DNA from 2 places in the Rhizobium sp. PEPV16 genome. Region 2 is predicted to be linked to the other one. Evidence: predicted binding sites of a transcription regulator. Region 2 holds the regulator's gene; the other holds the start of a gene.
The links. The regulator HrcA, encoded in region 2, represses chaperone genes, less so after heat shock. The targets are predictions, from matches to a motif close to GTTAGCACTCNCNNNNNGNGAGTGCTAAC.
Positions count from the first base shown of each region.

Region 1 (3,292 bases), on a different contig from region 2:
CTTAACACCCGCAAGCAGCGCCCTCGCCTCTTCCTCATCGCGTTTGATCTGGGCAACGAGCGGATCGAGGCCGTCGAATTTCAGCTCGGGGCGGAGATAGCCGAAGAAGGAGACGGAGCAGAGCTGGCCGTAGAGATCGCCGCTGAAATCGAAAAGATAGGTTTCGAGCAGCGGTGCGCCGTTTTCGGTCACCGTCGGGCGACGGCCATAGCTTGCGACGGCATCGTGGAGCGTGCCGTCCTGGCGGCGGAAGCGGACGGCGTAGATGCCGGCGGCAAGATCGACCTCCGGTGGCAGGCGCATGTTGGCCGTGGGAAAACCCAGCTGCCGGCCGAGCTTTTCGCCGTCGATCACCTCGGCTTCCACCGTATAGCGATAACCCAGCATGCCGGCGACTTCGCTGACATTGCCCTCCTTCAGCAGCGCGCGGATATGGCTGGAAGAGACGACATCGGCGTTTTCGTCGCGGAAGGCATCGATCAGGGTCACGCCGAAGCCATAGGTATGGCCGGCATTCATCAGGAAGGCGGGACCGCCCTCGCGGCCGCGGCCAAAGTGGAAATCGAAGCCGGTGACGACTTCGGAAGCACCGAGCCAATCCTTCAGGATCGAATGGATGAAATCATCGGCCGAGCGCTGCGAGAACTCGTAGTCGAAGGGATATTCGATGACGGCGCTGAAGCCCAGCGTTTCCAGGATACGGGCCTTCAGCGGCGCCGGCGTCAGGCGGAAGACCGGCGCCTGCGGCCGGAAGACCGTGCGCGGATGGGGCTCGAAGGTCAGCACCAAAGCGGGGATACCGCGCGCCTTGGAGATCTCGAGCGCCCGGCTCAGCACCGATTGATGACCGCGGTGCACGCCATCGAAATTGCCGATGGCAATGACGCCGCCCTTCAGATGGGCGGGCAAGGGTTCCCGGGTTTCATTGCGGTGGAAGACGGTCATCGGCTGGCTTCTCTTCATGCAAGGCGTGTCTTCATGCAAGGCGGGGCATCCACCACTTCGGCGCGGCGTTTTCCCGTTCGAGATAGGCGTTGAGGATCGCCTCGTCGGTCTCGCCGTTGAGAGTATATTCCTTAGCGTGGATACCGCCGCTGATGTAGAGGAGGTCGAGGCCGTAATTCAAGGCGCCGCGCACATCGGTCGGCATGCCGTCGCCGATCGCCAGCACGCGGTCGACCGGGAAATCGCCGCGAAGCTCGCGGGCAGCCGCTAGCGTCGCCTCGTAGATCGGCCGGTGCGGCTTGCCGGCGATGCGGGTTTTGCCGCCAAGCTGCTCATAATAGGCGGCCATGGCGCCGGCGCAGGGGATGATGCGATGGCCGCGCTCGACAATGAGGTCGGGATTGGCGCAGATCATCGGCACGTCGCGGGCTTTGAAATCGAGAAGCATGTCGGTGTAATCCTCCGGCTTCTCGGTCTCGTCGTCGAAAAAGCCGGTGCAGACCAGCGATTGCGCTTCGCCCGCCGGCCGGCGCTCGACGCCAATGCCTTCGAGCAGCGCCTTGTCGCGCTCGGGGCCGAGCAGAAAGACCGTCTTCGGCCCTTCGGCGATCAAACCGCGCGTGACGTCGCCAGAGGTGACGATCCTGTCATAGGCGCTGTCGGGAACGCCGATCTGGCGCAGTTGCTCGACCACCTGCCAGGAAAGGCGCGGCGAATTGGTGATAAGGACAACGGCGAGGCCGCTTTCGCGGGCCGCTTCAAGCGCTGCGGCCGCCTTCGGGAACGGATCGACGCCGTTGTGAACGACGCCCCAGACATCGCAGAGCACCACATCATAGTGACCTGACATCTCCGAGAACTTCTCTATCCGCTTGGCCATTCCGATTTCCCGATTTGCTTCAGTCACCGGTGACATTGCAAAGGCGCAAGGCGATGGCAAGCCATTTTCTTCGCTGCCGGGCCAATGCGAAGAACTCGAACGGCGGTCCGGCAAAGCGGAAGGGCAAAGTGTTTTGACGATTACCGCGAAGCGGCAGATCGCCGAGCGCGGACGAGTTCGGCAAAGTTCAGCTGCGCCGAGGTTTCGGCCGCAATCTCCGACTATTCTCCGGCATCTTCACAATTCCGGCACAAAAATTCGTGATTGCTCTCATTGACTCCTCTCGGAGCCATCCCTAAATGCTCGTCGCTAGCACTCACCGCAAGGGAGTGCTAACATCTATCCATGTGGGCCAATCCGGCCCGCGAATGTCATTCGATCGAGGGATTAGACAATGGCAAGCACCAACTTCCGCCCCCTTCACGACCGCGTCGTTGTTCGCCGCGTTGAGTCCGAAGCCAAGACCAAGGGCGGCATCATCATTCCCGATACCGCCAAGGAAAAGCCGCAGGAAGGCGAAATCGTCGCCGTCGGCTCCGGCGCGCGCGATGAGTCCGGCAAGGTCGTCGCACTCGACGTCAAGGCTGGCGACCGCATCCTGTTCGGCAAGTGGTCCGGCACCGAAGTCAAGATCGACGGCGAAGACCTTCTGATCATGAAGGAAGCCGACATCATGGGCATCATCGGCTGATCGGCCGACCTGCTTTCCCGAAATGGCTGACGGGCTCTTTGCCCGAACAACTCGAATTCAGGAGTTAAGAATATGGCATCTAAAGAAATCAAGTTTGGCCGCACCGCGCGCGAAAAAATGCTGCGCGGCGTCGACATTCTCGCCGATGCAGTGAAGGTCACGCTCGGCCCGAAGGGCCGTAACGTCATCATCGACAAGTCCTTCGGCGCGCCGCGCATCACCAAGGACGGCGTTTCCGTCGCCAAGGAAATCGAACTCGAAGACAAGTTCGAAAACATGGGCGCCCAGATGGTCCGCGAAGTTGCTTCGAAGACCAACGACATCGCCGGCGACGGCACCACGACGGCTACCGTTCTTGCCCAGGCGATCGTTCGCGAAGGCAACAAGGCCGTTGCAGCCGGCATGAACCCGATGGACCTGAAGCGCGGCATCGACCTCGCTGTTGCGGACGTCGTGAAGGATCTCCAGGCCAAGGCCAAGAAGATCTCGACTTCGGAAGAAGTTGCACAGGTCGGCACGATTTCGGCCAATGGCGACAAGCAGGTCGGTCTCGACATTGCTGAAGCCATGCAGAAGGTCGGCAACGAAGGCGTCATCACGGTTGAAGAAGCCAAGACCGCCGAAACCGAACTCGAAGTCGTCGAAGGCATGCAGTTCGACCGTGGCTACCTCAGCCCCTACTTCGTGACCAACCCGGAAAAGATGATCGCCGACCTCGAAGACGTCTTCATTCTCCTTCACGAGAAGAAGCTCTCGAACCTGCAGTCGATGCTCCC
Region 1 is NZ_VSZV01000283.1:15,940-19,231, reverse strand. Features, by position in the region: gene FY112_RS13115 (bifunctional riboflavin kinase/FAD synthetase) at 1-945, opposite strand, end outside; gene FY112_RS13110 (TIGR01459 family HAD-type hydrolase) at 977-1,825, opposite strand; gene FY112_RS36720 (hypothetical protein) at 1,818-2,102, shown strand; gene groES (co-chaperone GroES) at 2,220-2,516, shown strand; partial or broken gene groEL (chaperonin GroEL) at 2,589-3,292, shown strand, end outside.
Region 1: a site for HrcA is predicted at 2,134-2,162, ahead of groES (co-chaperone GroES). Genes of this name have one in related genera too.

Region 2 (23,198 bases):
TCGGGCACGATGCCGCGCCGGGCGATCTCGGGATAGACTTCCGCCGCATTGCCGACAAGGCCGACGGACAGCGCCCGCTTGTCCTTCACCGCCGCATCGATCATCTGAAGGGCGGTATCGAGATCGGGTGCGATTTCCTGGAGATAACCGATCTGCTGGCGCTTGCGGGCCCGCTCCGGATCGATGTCGACGCAGAGGATCGCAGCGCCTGCCATACGGCCGGCAAGCGGCTGCGCTCCGCCCATGCCGCCGAGGCCGGCCGTCAGCACGAACCGGCCGAGGAGATCGCCGCCGAAGCGCCGCTCGGCGATGCGCATGAAGATTTCGTAGGTACCCTGGATGACGCCCTGGCTACCGATATATTGCCAGGCGCCGGCCGTCAGCCCGCCCCAGCAGATCAGTCCCTTGCGCTGCAGCTCGTAGAACACTTCGGCCTTTGCCCATTGCCCGACGATATTGCAGTTCGCCATGATGACGAGCGGCGCCTTGGCATGCGTTCGAACGAGCCCGATCGGCTTGCCGGACTGGATGAGCAGCGTCTGGTCCTCCTCCATCTCGGTCAGAGCCTTGACAATGCCCCTGTGCGCCGCCCAGTTGCGGGCCGCCTTGCCGAGAGCGGCATAGACAATCAGGTTGTCGGGGTCCTCGCCGACGGAAAGCACATTTTCGAGCAGCCGCAGCAGCGCTTCCTGCCGCCAGCCCTTGGCGCGCAGCTCCGGCCCGCCGGGAATCGGAAATTTCGGATGACGTAGATTGGCCTTCGGCATCGTGGTTCCTCGTTTGTTATTTGCTCGGCAGCGATTCCACATAGGCGAGCGCGGCATCAAGCAGACGCCGTCTGAGAGCATCGTCGCCGTAAACCTCGGCATTGCCTCGCACCCAGCCATGCATCACCCGCTCGCCCGACAGCATCTGGATCACGCCCGGCAGCGCCAGCGCCCAGCCGTCATTGCCCTTGCCGAGACGGATCAGCATGCCGTCATGGCGCGCGCAGCAGAGAAGATTGCCGTTCAGCATGAAGGCCCAGCCGCCGAACATCGATTTTTCGGCAAGGCCCGGCCGACCGCCGAGTTCCTCACGCATCAGTTCTTCGAGGCCGGGATCGCGCGCCATGGCTCAGGCCTTCGTCGCCAGTGCATAACGTGCGATCTCGATCCCCATCGCCTTTTCGACGACGGGATAGACGGTTGGATCGAGCACGCTTGCCGACAGCGGAATGATCTCCATCGGCACATGCAGGATGAAGACAGGCATGCCTTCTTTGAGCTGGCCGACGCTGAGCGGCTCGCCCTCCGGTGAAAGCGTGGTGATGACGGCGGGGAAGGTCGCAAGCCTTTTGCCATCCGCATCGTCCACCGCCATATATTCGTTCATCACATGCAGCGTCACCGATTTTTCGCCCGCGCCGACAGTGATCGTGCCGATGTCGAAGGCCTCCTTGGTGTAGACGACGTCCTTGCGGGTGATGACGCCCTCGGCAAGGATATGCCCGCCCGTCGTCTTGCAGATCGCGTCGATGACGGCAGATCCGCCGCGCTTCTCCGCCGCGATGATCGCCTCGCCGAGCGCAAGCGCCATCGAGATACCGCCGAGCGCTGCATGGGTGCGGACATAGGAGGCGCGGAGCGGATTGCGGCAGCTGGCGATGAAGCCGCCGGATTGGTCGGCGGCGGCGCGCAGCACCGGCGAGATCTTCGCCGTCGCTCCCTTCACCACCAGTTCTATATAACGGTTCTCGGCGCGATTGCCGCCGACGGCGGTCTGGATCATCTGCTCGGGCGAACCGGCCATGCCGATCGAGCCCATGTCGCCTGTGGGATGCGCGCGGATATCACCGACCGCGTCGACCACCTTGGTGCCGAGGATCGCTGACGGCAGCCAGCCGTTCAGCGTCGAGGATTTGCCGTTCTGGCCGATGATCAGCCCGGAAAGCTTTTCGCCCAGCGCCTCCTGCAGCAATTGCACAGCCTTCACATAGTCGATGCCCTGCATTTCCCAGGGCGTCGTGGAGGCCGGTGCGCCAATCGCGGCTGCGGTGGCAATCCAGTCCTCGTCCTTCAGTTCGTCGATCGAGACCAGCTCGGGCTTGCCGACATTGACGGCGGCATAACCGAGCATCCGTCCGTGATCGGCCCAGCCGCCGCCGCCGGCGGCATAGACGGAGCCGCCCTTGACGGCAGCTTCCACGTCCTTCTCAACGAGTATGCGTCCCATTCGCCTTCTCCTGATTCAAGCTTTTGTCCATCGCGCGCACCGCCTCGAACATCACGGCCGCGCCGAGCGCGATATCGTCGTTTTCAGCCCACTCGTCGGCCGAATGGCTGCGGCCGTCCCGGCAGGGCACGAAGATCATCGCCGCCGGCGCCACCTTGGCGATCCAGGCGGTATCGTGTCCCGCGCCGGAGGCCATGCGCCGATGTTTTGCGCCGACCCGTTCGCAGGCAGCCTCCAAGATCGACAGCAGTCCGGCATCGCCAGGCGTCGGCTGATTGTCGGAAACTCGGTTCGGGGTCTTGATCGTCACGCCATAGGCGCCCGCCAGCTTTTCGACATGGCCGTCGAGCCAGCGGCAGAATGCCTCGATGTCGGCACGGACTTCGGCACGGCCATCGATCAGCAGCACCACCTTCGACGGCACGACATTGGCGGCGTTCGGCTCGATCCTGAATTCCCCGACCGTTGCTGCAAAATGGCCCGGCGTTTTGGCAAGTTCGGCGGCGGCGTTGCGGATGTCGAGCACCAACTGCGACGCTGCGACCAGCGCATCCGCCCGCCGATCCATCGGCGTCGTTCCGGCATGGTCGGCCCGCCCTTCGACGGTGATCTCGATACGGGTGATGCCTGAGATCGCGGTGACGATGCCGATATCCTCCTTTTCGGCTTCGAGCACCGGCCCCTGTTCGATATGAAGCTCCAGAAAGCCTGCTATATCGGGCCTGTTCTGCTGCATCAGCACATCGGGTCTGCCGCCGACCTGGGCGATGCCTTCGGCCAGGTCGCGCCCGTCGCTGACGCGCGAAAGCCAGGCCTCCGGCAGTTGGCCGGTCATGCCGCGGCTGCCGATGCAGGACACGCCGAAGATGCTCACCTCCTCGGCAAGGAAATCGACGATTTCGAGATCGTGATCGAGTTCGATATTCTGATCGCGCAGCGCGCGCGCCACCTCCAGCGCCGAGATCACGCCGGCGATGCCGTCAAAGCGGCCGCCCTCCGGCACCGTGTCGGAATGCGAGCCGACCATGATCGTGCCGAGCCACGGTTTCCGGCCTGTCCGCCGTCCGATCAGATTGCCGGCGGCATCGATCCGCGTTTCCAGTCCCGCCGCCTTCATCCGCGCTTCGATATAGGCCCGGCCATCGAGAAAGAGCGGCGAGAAGGCCCGCCGCGTCCAGGGATGCCCCGGCTCGGTGATCCCGGCCAGCGCCTCGATATCTCCAGCGATCCGGCTGGCATTGACGGGAAGATTGCGGCTCATTCGACAGCTCCCGCAATGACCTGGCGCGGCGGCGGCCGCACGAAGCGGCCGTTGCCGGGTTTGGCCAGCACCTTGGCGCCCTCGGCGATCTTTTCGCCCCTGAGGTAGGTGGCGGAAACGGCCCACGGCAGGCGGATGCCGTTATAGGGGCTCCAGCCGACGACGTTGTTGCCGCTCACGGCGGCATCATAGACGCTGTCGCGCGGCTCGAGCACGACGATATCGGCATCCTTGCCCGGGGTCAGCGCGCCCTTGATATGGTCGAGCCGGAAATGCTTTGCCGGGTTCTCCGCCATCAGCCTGGCTGCCCATGTCAGCGGAATGCCGCGGTCCACGGCGCCTTTGACAAACAGCGGCATCATCACCTCGAGACCGGGAACGCCGGAGGCATTGGCAAGCATGTCGGGATTGGTCTTGCGGTTTTCCGACCAGCTGACGTGATCGGTCGAGACCAGCCAGACATCGCCCTCGGCAACCTTCCGCCAGAGCGCCTCCACCTCGGCGCGCGGCCGCACGGGCGGATTGATCTTCGCCTTGCCGCCGAGGCGCTTCACGTCGTTTTCCTCGTCGAGCGTTAGATAGTGGATGCAGCATTCCACCGTCGCCGCAAAGCCGTCGCGGCGATAGGCGCGCGCGATATCGTAGCCGCGCCCGAGCGAGCAGTGCACCACATGCGCCGGGCAGCCGGTATTGGCGCCGGTCTCGAAGATCGTATGCATCGCCAGCAGCTCGGTGATCGGCGGCCGCGACAGGCCGTGCGCCCGCCAATCGGTGATGCCGCTCGCCTTCACCTGCTCCATGTAAGTGCGCACCGCCTCGTCGTCTTCATTGTGTACGCCCGCCGTCAGCCCCGTCGGCGCGATAGCCGCAAAGCAGGCGTCGAGCAGGGCCGGCGGAATGCGCGGAAAGCGCTTCGGGTCGGTACCGAATGTCGAGAATTTGAAGGCCGCAACGCCTGCCTCCACCATTTCGCGGACCCGTGCGGGGCCTTCTTCCGGATCGACGGTGCCGTAAAGCGCGAAATCGACGCGCGCCTGCGGACCGGCATGGTCGATCTTCCGCTTCACCGCCGCTGCCGAGCAGACGAGATTGCCTTCGTCATAGGGCATGTCGACGATCGTTGTCACTCCGCCGGCTGCCGCCGAGCGCGTCGACCAGATGAAATCTTCCTGGTCCTTCTGGGAAAGCGAATGCACCTGGGCGTCGATCGCGCCGGGCAGGATCAGCGCTTTTCCGAGCAGATGCCGTTCGCGGCCCGCAGGCGGCACGCCGAGGCCGGCCTCGGCGATTTTGCCGTCGCGCACGGCGACATAGCCCTCGTCGAGAATGCGGTCCGGCAGCACCACCGTGCCCTGCAAAACGAGATCGAAGTCCATGCCGCTTTCTCCGTAACTGGAAATCACACCGCTGCCGGCTCGTGACGGGTTAGCCGTTCCTCGATGCGCTCCAGCGAGCCGAGGGCGAAGAAATCGTCGAAGGAGGCGATCGGAACCTGCTCGGTCAGCTTCGTAACGAATTCGTCCGAACCAAGTTCCTCCTCGATCGCCTCCACTTCAGCCGAAAGCGGCCGGTCGACCGTATAGAAATCCGCATGTTTGCGCACGACCTCGTAGAGCATGGCGGCGACACCCTTCGGTTCATCGCCGAGAATGTCGATAGCTTGGGCCGACAGCAGCGCCTCGAGTGCTGCGAGACGCTTCAGCGCCCGCATCTGCCGGTCGAAGCGTTCGATGACGAGCGGCAGGAACGCCGCCTCATCCTCGAGCCCGGCCGCGACGACCAGCGACTGCGCCGACACGGGATTGGACATCGACAGCACGCGCGAGAAGATCTCGCCGGCAAGTTTGATGATCGGCCCGAAGCCGGTGGCGATCCGCCCCGGCGGCACGAGATTGACCGGCAGGTCGCGCCGCTGGCCATTGCCGAGAATGACGCAGCGGTTGAAGGCGTTGCGCGCCGCATGCGCCATGCAGAGCGCTGCCGATTCGAGCAGGATCGTCACATCGAGCGGCAGCGAACCGCCCGACGTCATCACCCGGCCTTCGACCACGACGGGATTGTCGTCCGAGCGCCCGGTGGCGGCAAGGATCTTGTGGCCGGTCGATAAGAGGTTTTCGATCACCGCGCCGAACACCTGGGCGATCATCCGCAGGCTGAGCGGATCCTGCACATGGGTTGCGACGGGCCAGTTCCATTCGTCGGAGGCATTGCAGAGCCATGCGCCGATCAGCGCCTCGCGCGCCGTTCCGACATGCCGGACCGCCTTCCAGGGATCGCGGGAAGCGCCGAGCGCGCCGGCCGCCATCATCGCCGTCGCCAGCAGGACGCGGATCGAGGCCGCGGCGTTGCGCGTCGTTTCCGCTGCCGAGGCAAAGCTCACCGCATTGATGCTGAGCGAAGCGAGGCTGTCGCGCGGCGCCATCCGCATCGGTTCCAGCCCGGCCGCCTGGAAAGCCTCGGCCGCCTGCATCCGGTTGCCTCGATAGATCGCTTCGCCGACGCCGGTCAGCACCGCGCCGATCTGTCCCATCAACCCGATATCCGCACAGCCGATCGAGCCGGTACGGCGCACGACCGGGATGAGATCGGCCTCGAGCATCCTGATATAGGCCTGGATCAGCTCCGGCGTGCAGCCGACCTGGCCGGTCAGCGCCGTGTTGATACGGATCGCCATGGCATTGCGCACGATACTGCAGGAAAAAGGGGTGCCGGTGCCGAAATGATGGGCGCGCACCAGGCCTAGATTGAAGGTGTCGAGTTCGTCGGCCGACCACTCCACATCCTTCATGGCGCCGACGCCTGTCGTCGAGCCGTAGACGGGCATGCCGGAGGCAATGGCATCCTCGACGACCTCGCGGGCGATCGCGATGCGGGCCATGCCGGTTGCCGAAGCCGAAACCGCAGCCTTGCCCGCCCCGATCGTCACCATGTCGGCAAAACCGAGCGGCCGTCCGGAAAGTTCGATGCCAAGGCGTTCGTGCTTCATGTGCCTATCTCCCTAGAACAGGATGCTGAGCATGATGTCGCCCGAAAACCGTTCACACTGTTCGGCATCATGCTCGGAACGAGAGACTAAGCGAGCCCTCCGTCACATGGGATATCCCAAATGCCGAACACCGCATGTTTTTGGCAGGCGGTCAGCTCAGCATCCAGGCAATATAGACAAGCGTCAATGCGATGATCCACAGCGCAATCCTGCCCGAGCGGTTGTGCCGCGCTTCGGCCTTGCCGATCGCCTCCGCCGTCTCATTATCGAAACGCAGTCCATGTTCGCTCATATACAGCAGCTGATGGTGGAATTTTTCGGTTTTTGCCGCGATTTCCGGCACGGCTTCGGCGAGCTTGACCGCCGCTTTCAGCCCGTCCTTGAGATCGGTGGCGATCCGTTTCGGACCAAGATTGGTGCGGATCCAGTCGCCGACGACAGGTTCGGAGGCCTTCCACATGTTGAAGCGCGGATTGAGCATGCGCGACACGCCTTCGACCACGACCATGGTCTTCTGCAGCATCACCAGCTCCGGCCGTGTCGCCATGTCGAAGAGTTCGGTCACTTCGAAAAGCAGCGTCAGCAGCTTGCCCATCGAGATCGTCTCGGCCGGCTGCCCATGGATGGGCTCGCCGATCGCCCGGATCGCCTGGGCGAAGCTCTCGACATTGTGGTGACCGGGCACATAGCCGGCCTCGAAATGCACCTCGGCGACGCGGATATAGTCGCGGGTGATGAAGCCATAGAGGATTTCGGCGAGGAACCGCCGCTCCTTCTTGCCCAGCCGCCCGACGATGCCCATGTCGACGGCGACGATCATGCCGCCCGCATCGACGAAGAGATTGCCCGGATGCATGTCGGCATGGAAGAAGCCGTCGCGCAGCGTGTGGCGCAGGAACGACTGGATCAGCGTATCGGCAAGCAGGTTGAGATCGTGGCCTGCCGCGCGCAGGCCGTCGACATCGGACATCCTCGTGCCGTCGATCCACTCCATGGTGATGACGTCGCGCCCGGTGCGTTCCCAGTCGACCTTCGGCACGCGAAAGCCGGGATCCCGTTCGGTATTCTCGGCGATCTCGGAAAGGGCGGCCGCCTCCAGGCGAAGATCCATCTCCACCTTGGTCGTCTGCTCCAGTGTCTTCGTCACCTCGACCGGCCGCAGCCGCCGGCTGGACGGCAGGAAACGCTCCTGCATATGGGCAACGAGATACATTGCCTCGATGTCATGGGCAAAGCGCTGGCGCACGCCGGGGCGCACGATCTTGACGGCGACCTTCTTCCGGCCCTCGGCACTATCGACCTCGGCCGGATGCACCTGCGCGATCGAGGCGGCGGCGATCGGATCGCCGAAGCTCGCATAGAGTTCGCCGATCGGCCGTCCGAGCGAGCCCTCGATATTGGCCTTGGCGGCGGCCGAGGGAAAGAAGGCCATCCGGTCCTGAAGCTGCGACAGGTCGTTGGCGAATTCGACGCCGACGACATCCGGCCGCGTCGCCAGGAACTGCCCGATCTTCACATAGGAAGGACCGAGCCGCTCGACAGCCTGGGCCAACCGGTCGCTGCGCTTCTGATGCCGCGCCTTGCTTCGCTCGAAAATCGTGACGAAGGATTTGGCGAACGCGACCGGAGGCGGCAGCCCTTCGGAAGGAAGGGCTGACACGACACCCTCACGCACGAGCACCCAGCCGACGCGCCAAAGGCGGAAATAGGCGCCGAAAGTGCTCATGCAGGCTGGCCTGCTTGCGAAGGGGCGGCCAAGGACAGGAATGAAGGAAAGCGTGTGGCCTGCGTCATGCCTCAGAGCTTCCAGCCGGAATGGAGTGCGGCAATGCCGCCGGTATAATTGGTGAAGGTGACGCGCGAAAAGTCGGCCTGGCGGATCATTGCCGCGAAATTCTCCTGGTTCGGGAACTTGCGGATCGATTCCACCAGATATTGGTAGGGTTCGGCATCGCCGGTGATCGCCTTGCCGAACTGCGGAATGGCATTGAATGACCAGGCGTCGTAGATCTTGTCGAGAAGCGGCATATCGACTTCGGCAAATTCCAGCACCAGCAGCCGCCCGCCGCGCTTCAAGACGCGATAGGCTTCAGACAGCGCCGCATCGATCCTCGGCACGTTGCGGATGCCGAAGGCGATCGTATAGGCGTCGAAGCTGCCTGCCTCGAAAGGCAGTTCCTCGGCATTCGCCTCGACAAAGGTGAGATTGCCGGAAAGCTTCTTCTTTTCCGCCCGCTCGGCGCCGACGCCGAGCATCGAACCGTTGATGTCGAGCACCGTGGCATGCGCCTGTCTTCCCGAAGCCTCGACGATGCGGAAGGCGATATCACCAGTGCCGCCGGCGACGTCGAGCACCTTGTAGCCAGGCTCCTTGCGCGGGTTCAGCGCCGAGATCATCGCATCCTTCCAGGCGCGGTGCATGCCCATCGACATGACGTCGTTCATGATGTCGTAGCGCTTGGCGACCTTGTGGAACACCTGGTTGACCAGGCTCTGCTTCTGGCCGTCAGGCACCTCGCGGAAGCCGTAGGAGGTCTCCATGCCGCCATCGGCGGAAGTGCGGCTTTCTGACATCAGACTGCTCCGTTCCTGACGATTCGGGCGCGACGGCCATAGCGAAAGACCGCGCGCGACGTTATCACTGGGCCGCGTTTTCCGCGGCACACTGGCGCTATAGCGCACATCGTCGTTTGTTGAAACACGTTAGAGATAGATGGGTTAAGATGCCGGAATTGCCAGAAGTCGAAACGGTGAAACGCGGCCTGACGCCGGCGATGGAGGGCACGCGCGTCACCAGACTGGAGCTGCGCCGCGGCGATCTGCGCTTCCCCTTTCCCGATGCTTTCGCGGACAGGGTTTCCGGCCGCACCATCGTCAGCCTTGGCCGCCGCGCCAAATATCTGCTGGTCGATCTCGACGACGGCAACACGCTGATTTCGCATCTCGGCATGTCTGGTTCTTTCCGCATTGAGGAAGGCCGCATTGAGGAGGGTGCCGCCTCCGGCGTGCCGGGCGAATTCCACCATGCCCGCTCGAAGGACGAGAAGCACGATCACGTCGTCTTCCATCTGGAAGGCACAAGCGGCCCGCGCCGCGTCGTCTATAACGATCCGCGCCGTTTCGGCTTCATGGATATGGTGGGACGTGCCGATCTCGCCGCCCATCCCTTCTTTCGCGATCTCGGCCCGGAGCCGACAGGAAACGAGCTCAGCGCCGCCTATCTGGCCGAACGCTTTCGGGACAAGGCGCAGCCGCTGAAGAGTGCGCTGCTTGACCAGAAGAACATTGCCGGTCTCGGCAATATATATGTGTGCGAGGCGCTGTGGCGCTCGCATCTTTCGCCGATCCGCGCCGCCGGTACGCTGGTAACGGCGACTGGCCGGCCGAAGGCGCAGCTTGACCTGCTCGTCGCCTCGATCCGCGACGTCATCGCCGAAGCGATCGCCGCCGGCGGATCATCGCTGCGCGACCACATCCAGACCGACGGATCGCTCGGTTATTTCCAGCATTCCTTCTCCGTCTATGATCGCGAAAGTCAGGCTTGCCGCACGCCCGGCTGCGGCGGTACGGTCGCCCGCATCGTCCAGGCGGGTCGCTCCACCTTCTATTGCGCCACCTGCCAGAACTAAGCCTGCCAGAAGCAAGAGTGAGAAACCGGGAGAACAGCATGGCCTATGAGACCCTGATCGTCGAAACCCGAGGCAATGTCGGCCTCGTCACGCTAAACCGCCCGCAGGCGCTGAACGCGCTGAATTCCACCGTCCTGAAGGAACTGAAGGAGGCCTATGCCGCCTTCCACGCCGACGAGGCGATCGGCGCGATCGTGCTGACCGGTTCCGAGCGCGCCTTTGCTGCCGGCGCCGATATCAAGGAGATGCAGCCGCTTGAGTTCGCCGATATCTATAAGAGTGATTTCATCAGCGGCTGGGATGAGGTCGCCAAGGCACGCAAGCCGGTGATCGCTGCCGTCAGCGGTTTTGCGCTCGGCGGCGGCTGCGAGCTCGCCATGATGTGCGATTTCATCATCGCCTCGGAGACGGCGAAGTTCGGCCAGCCGGAAATCACCCTCGGCGTCATTCCCGGCATGGGCGGCTCGCAGCGGCTGACGCGCGCCGTCGGCAAGTCGAAGGCAATGGATCTCATCCTGACCGGCCGCATGATGGATGCGGCGGAAGCCGAACGATCGGGACTCGTTTCGCGTGTGGTCGCGTCCGAGCGTCTGCTCGACGAGGCGCTGGCGGCCGCCGAAAAGATCGCTTCGCTGTCGCGCCCCTCGGTGATGATGGCCAAGGAGGCGGTCAACCGCGCATTCGAGACGACGCTGGAGGAGGGATTGCGTTTCGAGCGCCGCCTGTTCCACAGCCTCTTTGCCACGGAAGACCAGAAAGAAGGCATGGCGGCCTTCGTCGAGAAGCGCAAACCGGCTTTTACGCACCGTTGAATGCTTTTAGGCGCTTGCTGGTGGTAAAGCTTGAAAATCCGCGTTGACGTGGGCCGGCTTTAGAGTTATATGCCCGCCCACGGTTCGGAAAGCCGGTTTGGTTTTCCGCGATTGCTCCCGCATTGCTGGATTTTGTGGCCGCAGGGCCCGCGGTAATGGCGGAGTTTGTTCGAATTCTTGAGAGAGGCATCCATGGCCAATACAACTTCGGCGAAAAAAGCGACCCGCAAGATCGCCCGCCGTACCGACGTCAATAAGGCTCGTCGCTCGCGCGTTCGTACTTTCGTTCGCCAGGTCGAAGAGGCCATCGCCTCCGGTGACGCCGCCAAGGCGAAGGAAGCTTTCCTGGCGGCTCAGCCCGAGCTTGCCCGCGCTGCCAGCAAGGGTGTGCTGCATTCCAACACGGCATCTCGCAAGGTCTCGCGCCTGGCCGCTCGTGTGAAGGCTCTTTCGGTCACCACGACCGCGTAATCTTCCGTTAACGACTTCTTCTTTATGATTAGCCCGGTAATTTTACCGGGCTTTTTCGATTCAACCGATCAGCCCCTGCATGGTTAATCTCAAGACTGTTACGTGTCAGCGCCATGACAGGAAAAATTGTTTAAAAACAAAGTCTTGCGCAAGGATGCTTTTGCACTGCGCGACTCTGCCCCAAGCTTCCCGGACCACAGGGGAGTCAAGAGGATTTTATTTTTTTTCTTTCAATGCGTGTCAAAATAGCCCGAACGGGGGAATCTCTTTGATTCAACTGCGATTCTTTTTTGACGCTGGTGTGACGCCCGAAAAGGGCAGGCCGAGTCAATGGCCGCTTGTTAATTTTGCGTAAAATTCATCGTTGATATTGCCGTTTGATCCTGCCTAAATGGCTTCCAACAGAGGGCGCGGACATCACCTGCAGAGGCTCGGTTTTAACTGCCACGTCGGCAGGGCGATGAGTTTGTGCCTTTTGTTACGGAGCCCTGCGCTTTCGTTTTTTCAAGCACTCGACGGATTTGAGCCGTAACGTGGCTGTTACGGAGCGGGGATGTTTTGTGCCTTCAGCGGCCACACGTTTAAGGCGAGGCCGCCGGAGAAGGTAAAGTAATATTGCGTTCGGGCTGGTCGGCCGAAAACGAGGTTCGACCGCCAGCCTGACACGGAAGGCCGATGAAGGTTGCCGCATGAATGCGGCCCCTGCAACGGAGTTCTGCGTCGGTCCCGTTGAGGGGCCAGTGTTTTGAGTGAACCGGCAGGCGAGCGGCTCATGAGGATCCGTCAGCCCGCCAAAGCGGGGATTGATCGGGCGGCTGTTTTAGCGGATGCCGCCCGGTGGAATTGAAAGGCGGCATTATGCAGATGAATACGATGACGACGGGCGGGCTCGACAATGGGGATGCGGCACCGCAAGCGTTCGGCTCCATTCGCCTCGAAGTGGGCGAAGCAAAGGCGGAAATGAAGCAGAGCATTTTGTTTGAGCGCGTCAGCGCGCGCTTGAAGGCCCAGGTCGGTCCTGACGTCTATGCCAGCTGGTTTGCCAGGCTGAAGCTGCATTCGGTATCGAAGAGCGTGGTTCGCCTTTCGGTTCCCACGACCTTCCTGAAGTCGTGGATCAACAATCGTTATCTCGATCTCATCACCGGTCTGTTCCAGGCCGAGGATCCGGAAATTCTGAAAATCGAAGTCCTGGTGCGCACGGCAACGCGCCACGGCACCAAGGCACTCGATGAGGCGGTCGCGCCGGAACCAGCCGCCCCCACGCAGATGCGCCGCCCGACAAGCGCGCAGCCGGCCGGTCAGGCCGTCCAACAGGCGGTTTCGGCTGTTGCCGCCGCAAGGCCAGCAAGCTTTGGCTCGCCGCTCTTCGGTTCGCCGCTTGATAGCCGTTTTACCTTCGACACCTTCGTCGAAGGTAGCTCGAACCGGGTCGCACTTGCGGCTGCAAAGACGATTGCGGAAGCTGGTCAGGGCGCCGTGCGCTTCAACCCGCTCTTCATTCATTCGACCGTCGGCCTGGGCAAGACCCACCTGCTGCAGGCGGTCGCCAATGCGGCGGTGCAGAACCCGCGGGCTCTGCGCGTCGTCTATCTGACGGCCGAATATTTCATGTGGCGCTTTGCCACCGCGATCCGCGACAATGATGCGCTGACGCTGAAGGATTCGTTGCGCAATATCGATCTCCTGATCATCGACGACATGCAGTTCCTGCAGGGCAAGATGATCCAGCATGAATTCTGCCATCTCCTGAACATGCTGCTCGACAGCGCCAAGCAGGTCGTCGTTGCCGCCGACCGTGCGCCCTGGGAGCTGGAGTCGCTCGACCCCCGCGTTCGCTCGCGGCTGCAGGGCGGTGTGGCGATCGAATTCGACGCGCCGGATTACGAGATGCGTCTCGAAATCCTCAAGCGTCGCCTGGCTGTCGCCCGGCTCGAAGATCCGTCGCTCGACATTCCGGCCGAACTGCTCCAGCATGTCGCCCGCAACGTCACGGCCAGCGGCCGCGAACTTGAAGGCGCCTTCAACCAGCTGGTCTTCCGCCGTTCCTTCGAGCCGAACCTGTCGATCGAACGCGTCGACGAACTGCTCGCCCATCTGGTCGGCTCCGGCGAGCCCCGCCGTGTGCGCATCGAGGATATCCAGCGCATCGTCGCAAGGCACTACAACGTCTCGCGCCAGGAACTGGTGTCGAACCGCCGCACCCGCGTCATCGTCAAGCCGCGCCAGATCGCCATGTATCTGTCGAAGACGCTGACGCCGCGCTCCTTCCCGGAGATCGGCCGCCGGTTCGGCGGGCGCGATCACACGACCGTGCTGCATGCCGTGCGCAAGATCGAGGAACTGATTTCGGGAGACACCAAGCTTTCGCACGAAGTCGAGCTTCTGAAGCGGCTGATCAACGAATAATCGATAGTTTTTGCGAAAAATCAACGGCCGGAAGCGATTCCGGCCGTTTTCCTTTATAAGTTTTTTATTCTATACCTCCCGCGCATGACGTGCATGTCAAAGACTGAAGCGCCAAACGGCGCGTGGGAGGAATGAATGAGTTTCGAAAAGATCGCCGTTCTCGGCCTGGGCAAGGTCGGACGGCTGGCGGCGACGCTGTTGCATGAAGGCGGCTTCGAGGTCATCGGCGTCGACGCGCAATTGCCGCTGAGTGACGTCCCCTTCAAGTGCCGCACCGGCGATATCTCCGACCCGCAGGTGATCGGCGAACTGCTCTCGAATGTCGAGGCGGTGCTCTCCTGCCTGCCCTATCATTTGAACATCGAATTGGCGCGCGCCGCCCATCTTGCCGGCATTCATTATTTCGATCTGACCGAAGACGTTCCCACAACCAATTTCATCATCGAGCTGTCGAAGACCGCCCGCGGCCTGATGGCACCGCAATGCGGCCTGGCGCCGGGTTTCGTCGGCATCGTCGGCGCAAGCCTGGCCGACGGCTTCGATCGCTGCCGGTCGATCCGCATGCGCGTCGGCGCCCTGCCGCAGCATCCGACCGGGCTGCTCGGCTACGCCTTCAACTGGTCGCCCGAGGGCGTCGTCAACGAATATCTGAACGACTGCGAGGTCATCGAGGGCGGTGTGCGCAAGCTCGTCTCGCCGATGGAGTGGCACGAGACCGTCTATGTCGGTGGCGTCAAGCTCGAAGCCTTCACGACGTCGGGCGGCCTTGGCACCATGTGCGACACCATGCTCGGCAAGATCGACAATCTCGATTACAAGACCATGCGTTATCCCGGCCATATGGAGCTGATGAACTTCTTCTTCCACGAGCTGCTGATGCGCGACAAGCGCAAGCTCGCCGGCGAGATCCTGACCAATGCCAAGCCGCCGGTTGAAGACGATGTCGTCTATGTCCATGTCGCCGCCGAGGGCACCGAGAATGGCAGCCTGCGCCGCAAGGAGTTCGTGCGCGCCTATTACCCGATCGAGATTGCCGGCGCGCGCCGCACGGCGATCGCCTGGACGACGTCAGCCTCCGTCGTCGCCGTCATCGAGATGGTCCGCGACGGTCTGCTACCGGCGACCGGTTTCCTGCACCAGGAGCATATTCCGTTGGAGATGTTCCTGAAGACGCCGACCGGCAGCCTCTTCAAGGCGGGCGCCACTACAGCGCCGCGCGTCTATTCAGACGCGCAAAGGACGCTGTAGCACTTTGAATGCTGCATAATTTTATCCTTAAATCGATCTCGATTTAAGGAATTATGCAGTAGTCACGGCTGAGACGTGCCTGCGCGGCGGTGATGTCAATGCCGCCGCGCTGCAAATCCAGCCCGCCGCGTTAGCAGGCGAGATCGGCGACGACGGAATCGAGGATCAGCATGCCTGATGGCGTGCAGCGCAGGCGTGAATTACCGATCCGCTCGATGAATTTGTGTTCGAGCAGGAATTCCTCGCGTTTGGGGTCGAGGTCACGGCCCGAAAGCTGCTGCCAGCGGGCGAGATCGACACCTTCTCTCAGCCGCAGCCCCATCAGCAGCAGCTCGTCGGACTGCTCCTCGAAGCCGAGCCGCTCCTCGTCGAGAATGCCGTGCCCGTCACGCTCGACCATGTCGAGCCAGGTTTCCGGCTTGCGTTCGGTCGCCGTCGCGAGCTTCTCGGGGCCACGCGTCAGCCGGCCGTGGGCGCCTGGGCCGATGCCGGCATAATCGCCGTAGCGCCAGTAGGTCAGGTTATGCCGGCTTTCGGCCCCCGGCCGGGCATGATTGGAAACCTCATAGGCCGGCATGCCCTCGCGCGCGGTGATCTCCTGCGTCGCCTCGTAGAGCACTGCCGATTGCTCGCCGTCCGGTACGATCAGCTTGCCGGCCTTGTGCAGGCCGTAGAAGGGCGTGCCCTCCTCGATGGTCAGCTGATAGAGCGAAAGATGGTCGACCGCATGGGAGATAGCCTCCTTCAGTTCCTTTTCCCATTCCTCGACCGTCTGCTCCGGCCGGGCATAGATCAGGTCGAAGGACATGCGCGGAAAGATGTCGCGCGCCAGCCTTATCGCCTTCAGAGCGTCGGCGACATCATGCAGCCGGCCGAGGAATTTCAGATCCCGGTCGTTCAGCGCCTGCACGCCGAGCGAGACGCGATTGACGCCGGCCGCCCGGTAGCCGCGGAAGCGTTCGGCCTCGACGCTCGAAGGGTTGGCCTCCATGGTGATCTCGATGCCGGCAGGCACATGCCAGTGCTGCGCAATGCCGTCGAGAATGGAGGAGACCGTTTCCGGCTTCATCAGCGAAGGCGTGCCGCCGCCGAGGAAGATGCTCGTCACCGTCTTCGGTCCGCTGATCGCCCGGACCGCCGCCATCTCCTTCAAGAAAGCTGATGTAAAGCGTTCTTGATCCACCGGCTGGTGGCGCACATGGCTGTTGAAGTCGCAATAAGGACACTTCGCCGCGCAGAAGGGCCAATGCACATAGACGCCGAAGCCCGGCTCGCCGGTATCAGGCAGCAGAGCCGCGTCGCGCGAGGTGCTTGGCGTATCGAAATTGACCACGGACCGACCTTATGCCTCCAGGCAGGTTTCGACAAAGAGCTTGAAGGCGCGGGCGCGGTGCGACAGCGCTTGCGGCTTGCCGACGTTCCAGCCGTGTTTTTCCTCGCCGCTCATTTCGCCGAAGGTGATGTCGTAGCCCTCGGGCTGGAAGACCGGATCGTAGCCGAAGCCCTGGGTGCCGCGCGGCGGCCAGACGACGCTGCCTTCCACCTCGCCGCGAAACAGCTCCGTATGCCCGTCCGGCCAGGCAAGGCAGAGCACGCTGATGAAACGCGCCCTGCGCTGTTCAGGCTTTGTCGCGCCGGCATCCTGCAGCGCCTTTTCCACCTTCGCCATCGCCATATCGAAATCGCGCGTGCCGTCGGCCTTCTCCGCCCAATTGGCGGTGTAGACACCGGGATCGCCGCCGAGTGCATCGACCACCAGCCCGGAATCGTCCGACAGCGCCGGCATGCCTGAGGCATTGGCCGAGGCGACCGCCTTGATCGTCGCATTCTCCTCGAAGCTCGTGCCGGTCTCATCGGGTTCGACGAAGTTCAGCTCGGCGGCCGATTTGGCGGTGAAGCCGAGCGGCCCGATCAATTCCTGGATCTCGCGGATCTTGCCGGCATTGTGGCTGGCGACGACGATGGTCTTCGTTTCAAGCTTGCGCATTCAGATTTCCTGTTCGATGCCCCAGATTTTAGCCTCCGCGCATTCCAGGCTGTTGCCATCCGGATCGCGGAAATAGATCGAGCGGCCGCCGTTCGGCCAGCGCACTTCGGATTCGATCGCCACGCCCGCCGCCGTCAGCCGTTCGGCCATGGCATCGATATTGCGGCCGGATACCCGGAAACAGGCATGGCCCTGGCCGATCGTGCCGTGCGGCGGCACCTGCAGTGCCTCCGGCGCCGGCGGCTTTACCGTTTCGTCCGGATTGAAGATCAGGAGAACGCCCGGCCCGCAGCGGAAGAAGACATGCCGGTTGGCGGCGCGGGCGATCTTTTCAAGCCCGAGAACGTCTTCGTAGAACGTCTCGGCCTTATCGAGATCCCGCGCATAGAGCGCCGTTTCCAACATGCCTTCCAGCATGGGGTTCATCCTTCGACGGCTTGCTTCTGCAGCGCCACGAGTTCGCCGATGCCGTTTCTGGCAAGCTGCATCAGCGAGGTGAATTCGCCTTCGCTAAACGGCGTGCCTTCGGCTGTGCCCTGGATCTCGACGATCCCGCCGGTGCCTGTCATGACGAAGTTCGCATCGGTCTCTGCCGAGGAATCCTCGATGTAATCGAGATCGATCACCGGCTGGCTGGCGAAGATACCGCAGGAAATGGCGGCGACATGATCTTTCAGGACCCGGTCGACCTTGATCATGTTGCGGCTTTCCATCCACTTCAGGCAGTCGTAAAGCGCGATCCAGCCGCCGGTGATCGAGGCTGTCCGTGTGCCGCCATCGGCCTGGATGACATCGCAATCGAGCGTGATCTGCCGTTCGCCGAGCGCCTGCAGGTCGACGACGGCGCGCAGCGACCGGCCGATCAGCCGCTGGATTTCCTGGGTGCGGCCGCCCTGCTTGCCGGCGGCGGCTTCGCGCTTCATGCGTTCGCCGGTCGCTCGCGGCAGCATGCCGTATTCGGCCGTGACCCAGCCCTTGCCGGTATTGCGCAACCATGGCGGCGTCTTTTCTTCGAGGCTTGCCGTGCAGAGCACATGCGTATCGCCGAACTTCACCAGGCAGGAGCCTTCCGCATGCTTGGAAAAATTGCGCTCGAACGAGACCTTGCGCATCTGGTCGATTTTTCTGCCTGAAGGCCGCATTCTTATCTCCTGGGGTTTATTTGACCGCTTCTACGATTGGCGGCGCTCATTTGCAAATTCCCTTTTGCCACGGGTGTTAGTTTGACTTACTTTTCGGGAAGTATCATCAACACGGGTTCGAAAGCTTCATGGGCATCAGGTCGACGTCGGTTTCGGATGCCGTAGCTGCGCTGGACGAGCGCTCCAGGGAAATTTTTCGTCGCATCGTCGAAGGTTATCTGGAGAGCGGCGAGCCGCTCGGTTCGCGCAACCTGTCCCGTATCCTGCCGATGTCGCTGTCGCCGGCCTCGGTGCGCAACGTCATGAGCGATCTCGAAGAGCTCGGCCTGATCTATTCGCCGCATGTCAGCGCCGGCCGGCTGCCGACCCAGATCGGCCTGCGGTTCTTTGTCGATGCCTTCATGCAGGTCGGCGACCTCTCGGCCGAGGAGCGCGCCAGCATCGACCGCCAGGTGCGGGCCGAAAGCGGCGGCAATCCCGTCGAATCGATGATGAACGAGGCAAGCCGCATGTTATCCGGCATTTCGCGCGGCGCCGGCCTCGTCATCACCTCGAAAAGCGATCCGGTGCTGAAACATGTCGAGTTCATCCGGCTCGAACCGACAAAGGCGCTGGCCGTGCTCGTCGGCGATCATGATCAGGTGGAAAACCGCATCATCGAGCTGCCGGCGGGCGTCACCTCCTCGCAGCTGACGGAAGCGGCGAATTTTCTCAATGCCCATATGTCCGGCCAGACCCTGCCGGAGCTCCGCAAACAATTAAGCCGGCTGAAAGACGACGTCCGTCACGAGCTTGATGCCCTGTCGCGCGATCTGGTCGAGCGCGGCATCGCTGTCTGGGCCGGCAGCCCGGACGAGGGAAAGCCGACGCAGCTGATCATCCGCGGTCGCGCCAACCTGCTCGAAGGGCTCGCTGGTGCCGAGGATCTCGACCGGCTGCGCCTGCTGTTCGATGATCTCGAGAAGAAGGACAGCCTGATCGAGATCCTCAATCTCGCCGAAAGCGGTTCGGGCGTGCGCATCTTCATCGGTTCGGAAAACAAGCTCTTCTCGCTGTCCGGCTCGTCGCTCATCGTCGCGCCGTATCGCGACGATGACGATCGCATCGTCGGCGCCGTCGGCGTCATCGGTCCGACGCGGCTCAATTATTCCCGCATCGTGCCGATGGTGGACTATACAGCCCAGCTCGTCTCCCGCCTTTCGCGCAATCAGCTTTGATGCGCAGCAATCAGTCACGCGGAATTTTCGCTTCTTTGTCACGCAGACTTGATTTTTTTCGGTCAAACCTCGATATCGGGCGCATCTGAAGACACCAACCGGAGACCGTCATGACCGATGACACGACGAAAAACGGACCTGACGCAACTGCGGCCGACGCCGCAGCCGACGCTGCCGCCTACGTCGAGAACGAAACTGCGCAGCAAGAGCCCGCCCAGCCGGACCCGATCGAGCTTCTGAAAGCCGAAAACGGCGAACTGCGCGACCGCTATTTGCGCCTTGCTGCCGAGATGGACAATCTGCGCCGGCGCACCGAGCGCGAGGTAAAGGATGCCAAGTCCTATTCCGTGGCGGGTTTTGCCCGCGATATGCTCGCCGTGTCTGACAATCTGCGCCGCGCGCTTGATGCCATCCCTCCGGAGACCAAGGCTGCAGCAGACGCCGGCCTGAGCACGCTGATCGAGGGTGTCGAGATGACCGAGCGTGCCATGCTGTCGGCTCTGGAACGCCACGGCGTTCGCAAACTGGAGCCGGTTGGCCAAAAGTTCGATCCGAATTTCCATCAGGCGATGTTCGAGGTGCCGAACCCGGACGTGCCGAACAACACGGTCGTGCAGGTCGTGCAGGCCGGTTTCACCATCGGCGAGCGCGTGCTGCGCCCGGCCATGGTCGGCGTCGCCAAGGGCGGTCCGAAGCCGGCCGAAGCCGAAACCAACTCCGTCTTCGACGAGAAAGACGCTTGAGATCGTTTCCTTCCTCCTCGAGGAAGGGAAACCGAAGTTTAGATGCGGGCGAAGCGTTCGATCAGCAGATTGAAGAAGCCGTCCGCATCGACTTGGCGCATGACCCTGGCATTGCGCTTGCGCTCGGTCACATGCCACCAGTCGACGACGGTCATGCCGATCGTGAGTTCGGACTGGACCTCGATCTCGACATTGCACTCCCGGCCCTTGAAAAGCTCCGGCTTCAGCAGGTAGGCGACGACGGTCGGGTCGTGCAGCGGCCCGCCGTCGGAACCGTATTTCTCGATGTCGAAGCGTTCGAAGAATTCCAGCATCTCGACCATGGCCTTTGCCGGCGCCGTGCCGATCTCGGCCATGCGCTTCACCCGGTCCTTGCGGGTCAGCAATTGATGCGTCACGTCTAGCGGCATCATCACGATCAGAACGCCCGAGCGGAAGACGATATCGGCTGCCTCCGGGTCGACATAGATGTTGAACTCGGCCGCCGGCGTGATGTTGCCGCCCTCGAAAAAGCCGCCGCCCATCATCACCAGTTCGCGGATGCGGGGGACGATGTCGGGCGCCTTCTGGAAGGCCATGCCGATATTGGTGAGCGGCCCGAGCGTACACAGCGTCACCGTGCCTTCCGGCTCGCGGCGCAGCGTCTCGATGATGAAGTCGACGGCATGGCCGGGCTGCAGCGCCATCGTCGGCTCGTCGAGATCCGGACCGTCGAGGCCAGTTTTGCCATGCACATGTTCGGCGGTCACCAGCTTGCGAGCGATCGGCGCGTCGGCGCCGGCGAAAACCTTCGTCTCCGCCCGGCCGCAGAGCTCGCAGACGATGCGCGCATTGCGGCTGGTGAGCGAAAGCGGCACATTGCCGGCGACCGTCGTGATCCCCAGCACCTCCAGCTCATCAGGGCTGCCGAAGGCAAGCATGATGGCGGCCGCGTCGTCCTGGCCGGGATCCGTGTCGATGATGATCTTTCTTGCGCTTGCCATTCCGATCGTTCCATCCTCGCACTGCATGTTATCGGCATGTACCGATTTCTTCACGTCCCGTCTCAAATCAGCACATTCGGCGCGGGCATGTTTTGATGCGAGGCAGCTGACGCTTTGTCAAGGAAAGAGCCTGACGCCATCACCTTAAAATCGAGAGGTGACGCCGGCACGTCGCGGCCGATGCCTTGCGGCGCCGGTATTCTGTCCCCATATTAGCGGCATCCGGATGCTGCACTTGAGGTCCGGGATGGTCGCTTGCATCAAGGACTTGAAAAAAGATGAGCCGCATTACCCCTTTCGCCAGTCCGCTGCTTCTGGGCTTCGATGCCATGGAAAAGACGCTGGAGCGCATTTCCAAGGCGAGTGACGGATATCCGCCTTATAATATCGAACGTATCGCCGCCGACACCGGCGCCCCGGAACGTCTGCGCATCACCCTTGCCGTGGCCGGGTTCAGCGAGGAGGAACTCGATGTCTCCATTGAGGAGAACCAGCTTGTGATCCGCGGCCGCCAGGTCGAACAGGGTGAGCGGGACTATCTTTATCGCGGTATCGCCGCCCGTCAGTTCCAGCGTACTTTCGTTCTTGCCGACGGGATGCAGGTGCTGGGTGCGGCCCTGAAGAACGGTCTGCTCTCCGTCGATCTAATTCGTCCGGAACCCGCGCGCATGATCAAGAAAATTAACATTTCGGTCTCACAGTAGCACAACGGTTTGTCGAACCGTTGGTCCCTTCTCCCGGAGGAACAGGAATGTTGATGAAAGAAGCCACGTCTCACTTGACCAAATCCGAGCTTGCCCACATCGGCAACGGCGAGGTCGCCTATATCAGAAAAATGCGCACCGATGAGGTCGCCAAGTGCTTTCCCGAGGCGCCGGATATCGATCCGAACGTCGATCTCTGGGCACTCTTCGGCGCCGACGGCACGCCGATCCTTTTGACGGACAACCGCTCCAGCACCTTTTTCAAGGCTGCCGAGGACGAATTGAAGACGGTCAGCCTGCACTGACCGTCAAGGCCATTTGAGCCTTGATTGAGATCTCTTGTGCGTGACAGGGTTTCCTTAAGCGAACCGGACCGCCGTTCTCGCGCGCGCCTTTGCCGCTACTTCTTCGCGATCACGAGGAGGTTGAGACGTTTCCAGCGAATCGAGCAGCTCGCGGGCACATGCCGCGATGGAATTGACCGCGTGCTCGAATGCGACCTCATTGCGCTTCGACGGTTTGGTCGTTCCGCTCACCTTGCGCACGAACTGGAGCGCGGCATCGTGGATCTCGTCGTCCGTCGCTGGCGGATCGAAATTGAACAGGGGTTTTATATTTCGGCACATGACTTGCTCCCGGTCATTGTCTCTCTTCCATTGAGAGGAGGGTGGCCAGCACAGAAAATAGTCGCGTGAGCGCTAATGGCAACCGGTCCAACGGCGGAACCCTACGCGTCGCAAGGCAGGGCGCAACTCCTTCAGTTCGGTTTTTTGTCGCTGTCGGGAACCATCAGATCAGCGTCCCAGGCGATTGCTCTCGCGAAGAACATCACAGGCGCGTTCGCCGACTTGCCGGCTGCCTCAGATTTTCCTGAACGTCAGATAGGCCGAAGACCGGCCCTCGCGGCGCGCCTTGGCCTCGTAACGTGTGCTCGGCCAGCCCTCATAGGGTGTCAGCCAATCGGCTGCATTGTCGGCTATCCAGTCGAAACCGCCGTGGTCGCGGCACTTGATCAGCGTCCAGTTTACATAGGTATCGATGTCGGAGGCGAAGCAGAACAGGCCGCCGGGCTTCAGCACGCGATGAAAGCGGTCGAGATTGGTTTTCGAGACGAAACGCCGCTTCCAGTGCTTCCGCTTCGGCCAGGGATCGGGATAGAGCAGATCGACCTGATCGAGTGCGCCGTCCGGCAGCCAGTCGAGCAGCTGCGTCGCGTCGTCATTATAGACGCGAATATTGGCGGCACCCGTCTCGCCGATGCGCGACAGCAGCTTCTGCATGGAATTGACGAAGGGTTCGACGCCGATGAAGCCGGTCGAAGACCTTTCCAGCGCGCGGTAGATCAGGTGCTCGCCGCCGCCGAAACCGATTTCCAGCCGCAATCTTTCGACC
Region 2 is NZ_VSZV01000344.1:14,663-37,860, forward strand. Features, by position in the region: gene FY112_RS27530 (urocanate hydratase) at 1-767, opposite strand, end outside; gene FY112_RS27535 (TfoX/Sxy family protein) at 784-1,113, opposite strand; gene FY112_RS27540 (DUF917 domain-containing protein) at 1,117-2,214, opposite strand; gene FY112_RS27545 (Zn-dependent hydrolase) at 2,195-3,475, opposite strand; gene FY112_RS27550 (amidohydrolase family protein) at 3,472-4,851, opposite strand; gene FY112_RS27555 (aromatic amino acid lyase) at 4,875-6,461, opposite strand; gene ubiB (2-polyprenylphenol 6-hydroxylase) at 6,613-8,187, opposite strand; gene ubiE (bifunctional demethylmenaquinone methyltransferase/2-methoxy-6-polyprenyl-1,4-benzoquinol methylase UbiE) at 8,259-9,035, opposite strand; gene mutM (bifunctional DNA-formamidopyrimidine glycosylase/DNA-(apurinic or apyrimidinic site) lyase) at 9,185-10,090, shown strand; gene FY112_RS27575 (enoyl-CoA hydratase) at 10,129-10,902, shown strand; gene rpsT (30S ribosomal protein S20) at 11,095-11,373, shown strand; gene dnaA (chromosomal replication initiator protein DnaA) at 12,232-13,782, shown strand; gene FY112_RS27590 (saccharopine dehydrogenase C-terminal domain-containing protein) at 13,918-15,030, shown strand; gene hemW (radical SAM family heme chaperone HemW) at 15,161-16,363, opposite strand; gene rdgB (RdgB/HAM1 family non-canonical purine NTP pyrophosphatase) at 16,373-17,017, opposite strand; gene FY112_RS27605 (VOC family protein) at 17,018-17,443, opposite strand; gene rph (ribonuclease PH) at 17,440-18,159, opposite strand; gene hrcA (heat-inducible transcriptional repressor HrcA) at 18,288-19,376, shown strand; gene grpE (nucleotide exchange factor GrpE) at 19,487-20,119, shown strand; gene FY112_RS27625 (nucleoside hydrolase) at 20,158-21,102, opposite strand; gene FY112_RS27630 (Hsp20 family protein) at 21,381-21,806, shown strand; gene FY112_RS27635 (DUF1150 family protein) at 21,854-22,111, shown strand; gene FY112_RS27640 (DUF2277 domain-containing protein) at 22,166-22,432, opposite strand; gene FY112_RS27645 (tRNA (guanosine(46)-N(7))-methyltransferase TrmB) at 22,667-23,198, opposite strand, start outside.